Candidatus Scalindua japonica: one gene and its partner. Each later gene encodes a partner of the first gene's protein in a complex. Links are inferred from orthologs where the notes say so. Each region holds a gene or a part of one and is shown in the gene's direction. Other genes may lie near its edges.

The links.
Region 2: the proteins of trxA (region 1) and trxB are in contact, whole or in part, in a crystal structure (PDB 1F6M), measured with the Escherichia coli proteins. The link is inferred for Candidatus Scalindua japonica from one-to-one orthologs.

What each region holds. Positions count from the first base shown.
Region 1 is NZ_BAOS01000013.1:84,555-87,816, forward strand. The notes cover bases 157-3,082. They hold trxA (thioredoxin), read left to right. Parts: upstream 157-1,419; coding sequence 1,420-1,746; downstream 1,747-3,082. Other genes in these bases: SCALIN_RS07870 (carbon storage regulator), read left to right, coding at 157-976; SCALIN_RS07880 (protein-disulfide reductase DsbD family protein), read left to right, coding at 1,825-2,532; SCALIN_RS07885 (desulfoferrodoxin FeS4 iron-binding domain-containing protein), read left to right, coding at 2,635-2,754; SCALIN_RS07890 (cysteine desulfurase family protein), read left to right, coding at 2,907-3,082. In the rest of the region: more of SCALIN_RS07870, read left to right, coding at 1-156; more of SCALIN_RS07890, read left to right, coding at 3,083-3,262. UniProt on the Escherichia coli protein: Participates in various redox reactions through the reversible oxidation of its active center dithiol to a disulfide and catalyzes dithiol-disulfide exchange reactions.
Region 2 is NZ_BAOS01000004.1:333,474-336,745, reverse strand. What follows is about bases 269-3,204. They hold trxB (thioredoxin-disulfide reductase), read left to right. Parts: upstream 269-1,224; coding sequence 1,225-2,184; downstream 2,185-3,204. Other genes in these bases: SCALIN_RS03760 (M20 family metallopeptidase), read right to left, coding at 2,345-3,204; SCALIN_RS03770 (NAD(P)/FAD-dependent oxidoreductase), read right to left, coding at 269-799. Also shown: more of SCALIN_RS03770, read right to left, coding at 1-268; more of SCALIN_RS03760, read right to left, coding at 3,205-3,272.

The sequences.
Region 1 (3,262 bases):
CGACATTAAAAACAAGCTGAATGACAAAGTGCAGGTAGTGAAAGAACAGACTGAAGCAGAGGGGATTGAAAACAAGTTGAATGACAAAGTGGAAGAAGAAACAAGGCTATCTGACATAATTCCAGAAGTGATTAAGTCACCTGGCAAATCTGAAGTTAAAAAAAATCTGTGTGACAATGAAGAAGACAAGAAAAAACTGGTTGCCGAAAATGAAACAAAAGAAGCATTGAGTGAGAAGCAGGACGAGAAAATAGGCCATCTGCAAAAGTATAAGAAGAAATTAAGTGATCTGATAAAATCCAGATCAAACAAAAAACCACCTGTCAATGTCAAGCCGAAGGATAAACCAAATGATCAAATAAAAGTTTTTGAATTTTCAAAAGATATTAGTACCGTCGAAATAATATATGATATTTGGACAAAAGATGTTCAATTGAAAAACCGTGTTTTAGTTGTTGAAAACAACTTAGACAAAAATGGTTTTAAAGACGAGATGCTGACAATGATCAAGACTTCAGGAATTGATTATATAATTGCTCCGGGTTTCGAAAAAGGGTTTTACGAGAAAGCATCTGACGCAGAATTACAACTAATAGAATGTAGTGATACAAAGTTGATAGACGAAGGAATGAGTATCATGGTGTATAGGGAAGCAGGTGTAATCTTTGACGTAGACAATGGGCAAGAATTTAAATTCACGCTTATGACAGATTCAGTACGGAAAAATATACTACAAAAAATAAGCTTAGAAGTTGGAGAAAGTGTACTAATCGGTAATGACTTATCGATAAGAGTCTTAGATATAGAGAAAGACCAGAGCAAAATATGTATTAATGCGTTAAAAGTAGTTACGGCCTACCCACAAAAATATCTTACGATTGGTGATGAAATTAGAATAATAATTTTCAAAATAATCCCATATCAGATTAAATTAGGAATTGAGGTTCCAGAATGCATAACCATAAACAGGCAATAGATGTTGAGTTTAGAGTTAGTAGTTCTTTTAATTGTCTATTTCACTACAGTTTGCTCCAATTGAATCTTTGCTAATATTATCTCTGGTATTTTCGGCAAGACGCCAAAAACTTCTTGTTGATAGTAGCTGAGTGTTGTTATTTTTCTAATCTGCTCAATGACACTGATGCCTTAAAGAGATGTGATCAGGATTTTTGTATCAACAATAAATCACGTATTACAGGATAGTTCAAGTTTTGCTTGATTTTTCTATAATACAGAATAGAATGAAATGAGTACATTTAGAAGAGATATGTTTTCTAACTTAAGTCATCTAAGAAGGTTATCTGCCACAAAGATATTCTCAGAGCAGGCAGCTTCAAGCCTCAAAATGATAACCTCATTGACTGTAACAGCAAGATGCAATAGAATTTAAGAACATTATGAAAGGAGAATAGTAAGATAATGTCAAGCTTACAGGCAGTAACAAACGAAGATTTTGAACAAACTGTCATTCAGGCGAGTACGCCTGTCATGGTTGATTTTTACGCGGAGTGGTGTGGCCCATGCAAGACACAGGGCCCTATTCTTGGCCAATTAGCTGAGGAATTTGATGGGAAGGTCAAATTTGTAAAAGTAGATATAGATGTAGAAGGGAATAAAGATCTGGCGGTAAAATATGGTGTCCTGTCTGTGCCTACCCTCATACTTTTCAGTAATGGTGAAGTGAAGGAAACAATGGTGGGAGTCACAAGCAAGAGCAAACTTAAGCAAAAACTTGAAGAGATTTGAATGATATAGTTTTTTTGTTAAATATTTATATTTCTCACATTTATAAGTGTAGCAAAATAGTCTTAGGGAATAAACTATATGGACAGTTTTCTACAAGGGTTGGAAGGTTACCTTAGTTCATCACCGTTTCTTGCTTTCATTGCTGTTTTTCTTGGTGGTGTGCTTACCAGCTTCACTCCCTGCGTATACCCGATGATACCGATAACAATCGCTTATATAGGGGGGCGTAGTGGTGATTCTAAACTGAAGGGCCTTTCCCTCTCGCTGTTTTATGTATTGGGAATGGCAGTAACATATTCTGCACTTGGAGCATTCGCGGCTTTGACCGGTAAGTTTTTCGGATCTGCCAGCACAAATCCGATACTTTACATCGTTATCGCCAATGTTTTTATCTTTTTAGGTTTGTCAATGCTGGATGTCATTACAATACCCATGCCATCTTTTCTTGCTGGCAGACAAACTGGAAATAAGAGTGGTAGCCGCATCGGTGCTTTTCTGGTTGGACTTCTTGCGGGTACGGTCGCCGCACCGTGTACCGCACCCGTACTGGGTGTAGTCTTGACATTTGTTGCAGCAAAACAGCAGGTTGCCTACGGTGTAAGCCTGCTCTTTGTTTTTTCCATAGGATTAGGTACTCTCTTAATACTCGCAGGTACTTTTGCCGGTTTTATGACAAGTCTGCCAAAAAGTGGGAACTGGAGTGTGATTATCAAGAAATTTTTTGGCTGGTTAATGATTGGAGTAGGTGAATATTTCCTCATAACCGCGGGGCAATTATTAGTATAGTCAATAGTATTGAAATAAGAAATCACTCATATCCAATATTGTAAATGGAGTAGAAAACGAGAACAGTAAACACTAACAATTAGTATAAAGGAGAATAGAAACATGCCAACAGAAACTAATGAAGTATATGAATGTGAAATATGTGGTGCTATAGTTGAAGTAAAAGAAGGTGGCGCCGGTACGTTAGAGTGTTGTGGACAACCAATGACTTTACAGGAATAGCAAAGTACGACATATCCATTTAGAAAGAATCTAAAGTAAGAAATAGTTCACTGCAGTGAATTATTAAACATTTAATTTGAAAACTACAATACTTATGAGAATCGTGAAGGTCGAGATTTAACAGTACTGGAAGTTACAGAAGGGAATGCAAAATGAGAAAAGTTTATATGGATCATATGTCAACAACACCTACTGATCCGAGAGTAGTAGAAGAGATGTTGCCTTTTTTTACAGAAAATTTTGGTAATCCCTCTTCTCACCTTCATTCATATGGACTCAGAGCAAAAAAAGCTGTCGACGAATCAAGGGCAAAAGTTGCCGACCTGATTAATGCCAAACCGGAGGAGATAATCTTTACCTTTACGGGAAGTGAATCCAACAATCTTGCTTTAAGAGGCCTGGCCCTTGCAAACAGAGATAGAGGAAAACACATAATTGTTTCAGAAGTTGAACATTACTCAATCTTATACACTGCACGGGAACTCGAAAAAGAGGGTTTCAGGGTCTC
Region 2 (3,272 bases), on another replicon or contig:
AGTCTCTTGAACCTACCAGGCTTACAGTAACATAGTTGCCTTTTGGTACCATTGATGCAAATCTGAAGGGACCAATTCCAAGCGCGAATACCTGGATATTATCTTTGAAAGCGTTCTTTATAAATACAGGGTCTAATGGTATTTCCATTTGACAAGTCCTGATAGTTTTTGGTGGTACATAACCGAAATTCAATCTTTCTATTTTGTTAATTATATTAGAGTTTATGCCAAATGCGCCTACTACAAGATCTGCTTCCATTTTTTCATGCTGACCACCTTTTCCGTAGATTACGGTTGGTATCGCATCTGGATTTGATGGTAGATATAAATCCTGAACCGGTTCTGAGATTACGCGTACTCCCTGATTAATTACGTGACTTAGCAGGAAATCATCAAAACTATGGTTTTCAGTGTGACTACTGTAAAGAGGTCCATTACCTCGATATACTGCCATAATACTGCTTTTATTTTTCTGGTCCGGTTTGTATAACTCTATACCATATTCTTCAGTATGAAAGTAGTATCCTCTAATTTTCTGTCGAACAATACTATCAGGCAAAACGATACCGTCTCTTGTTAGTTTTGCATGTAAAGAAGCTGCAATAACTGCGGCACTCATATTGCATCCACTGGGTCCCCTCTGACTGAAATTCTTGCTATTGAAGATTGTTATTTGAATATTTATATTATGGTTTTTTGCCTGTTGTATTGCGTCCTTCGCAAAAAAACTTCCTGCGGGGCCACCACCGATGATGACAATTCTGGAATTATTTTTTAAACGCAAATGGTTTACAGACATTTTCTGAGTTACTCTTGAAAGTTACAAAATACGTATCAGCTTTTGCGCAAACAGCGATATTTTGAATAATATAAATATATGACAAATAATATTAAGAAAGTGAAAAAAGATTTGAGGTAAAAATATCGGCTTTAAATATAGCAAAACCTATACGGAGTTTCTACTTATAAATCAGTTACATAATGAATAAAATTATAATAATAATCCTGCTTTTCACAATAATATTATGTTATCTGTATTTGCATTTAAAAGGATTGCATGATAGAATTTGATCTTTTGTTTTAAATTGCTTTTCCACCAGTATGGTGTGGGTTGCCTTGATAAATTCCTATTTACTTACAGGCTGTCTAGCACAGATTGATTAACTGGTATTTGTCTGGACAGGTGTGTGGTAATACCTTTTTTTTTAAGAATGGAGACAGAATATGGCAGAAAAGATTGTAATCATAGGTTCAGGTCCGGCAGGGTGGACGGCAGCCATCTACGCGGCAAGAGCCAACCTGAAACCGGTTGTTTATGAGGGTGAACCTTCAAACATAATGGTGCCGGGTGGCCAGCTTATGTACACTACAGAGGTTGAAAACTATCCGGGATTTCCTTCAGGAGTTCGCGGAACAGAAATGATGGACCTTTTTCGACAACAATCGTTGAGGTTTGAGACGCAAATATTTACAGAAGATATTACTTCCGTTGATTTCAGCTCACATCCATTTAAGTTGAAGAGTTCTGAAGGCAATGAGATAGAATCATTAAGTGTTATTATAGCAACAGGCGCTATGGCGAACTGGCTGAATCTGCCGAATGAACAACGACTTGCACATTCAGGTGGTGGGGTGAGTGCGTGTGCGGTCTGTGATGGTGCGCTTCCCGCATACAGGGACAAAGTGCTGGTAGTCGTGGGTGGGGGAGATTCTGCAGTTGAAGAGGCTATATATTTAACTAAGTTTGCCAGTAAGGTTGTCATTGTCCATCGTCGAGCTGAACTCAGGGCAAGTCCCATAATGCAGGAACGTGCTAAATCCGAACCAAAGATAGAGTTCAAATGGAATACTGTAATTACAGATGTTCTCGGCGACAAGGTTATAACTGGTATACGAATACAAGATACAATCAGTAAAGAGGAGTCGGATCTGGAGTGTGGCGGATTGTTTATCGCAATTGGTCATACCCCGAATACTTCATTTCTAGGTGGCAGTATAGAGTTAGATGAGGAGGGGTTTATTGGTACTCGCCAGTCATGGAGGACGGCAACGAGTGTGGTTGGGGTGTTTGCTGCCGGTGATGTTATGGACCCTTATTATAAACAGGCAATTACTGCTGCCGGAACAGGTTGTATGGCTGCACTGGAGGCAGAAAGGTGGCTTGCTCATAAGGGATTGACGTAAAATATGTTTAAGTGATTGGGGGATTTATTTATATAGATAAAACGGTCAGCAGTAGAAGTTAAATACTACATTTTTTTGTCTTCTTACTGCTGAATGAACTCTCTCTATAGTTTTCTCTCTAATGTTCACTAACTACTCGATACTTCTTTTACTAAATCCCTCAGTCCTTTGAAAGTAGTTTACGTTTCAGATAAAGTTCATATATTTGATAAAACGTCTGCATTGATCTTATATCTATCCACTCATCAAGAGAATGTAGTTCTCCGACAATCGGTCTGGAAATAATAACCGGAATATTATAACGTCCAATAAAACGCGCATCACTTCCTCCATCTTCTCTTTTCTGATTAGTAGGTTTTCCTGTTATCTCCTCAGCAATTGAAATGTAGAGAGGATCAGGTATGAACCGTGTCGGTTCAGCGCTTACAATAGTATGTATATCAATTTTATCACCTAATAAGCTTCGTATATGGCCTAAGGTGTCTTTTACCGTATAAGGGGCTGGAAGGCGTATATCAAGAGTACCTTCAGCCTCTGAAGGTACGCGGTTAACAGATTGATTTGGTGTTTTAATTGTTGTGAGTGTGCAGGTAGGGTTCCAGTTGTCATCATTTTTATTTAATACGTCAAACTCATTCTTCAGGCGTGAAACAGAGTTTACGAGTCTTTCAAGAGGATTGTCTCCCAGCCATGGACGGGCCGCGTGTGCAGCATGTCCATGGCACTGTATTTTTAAATGAAGAATTCCTTTCTCTTCAACAGTTATTTCATTCAGAGACCCACCGTCCGGCACCAGAGCAACTTCACATCTGATTCCTAATTCATCAAAAAGAAAACGCATTCCCGCTTCTCCTCCACGCTCTTCATCAGATGTAATTACCAGGCCTAGTGAAAGGTGATCGTATTTCATATGTAAATTCATGAAGACCTCAAGGACGATTGCGAGAGGGCCTTTCATATCTCCTGATCCCGGTCCGATTATCCTGCCATCAGATATATGTGAGCGATAACTATGAGGGTCAGGATGAGTTATAACATCAAGGTGTGTGCAGAGAAGGACCTTAGGACTGTTCACATTTTTTGGAAGA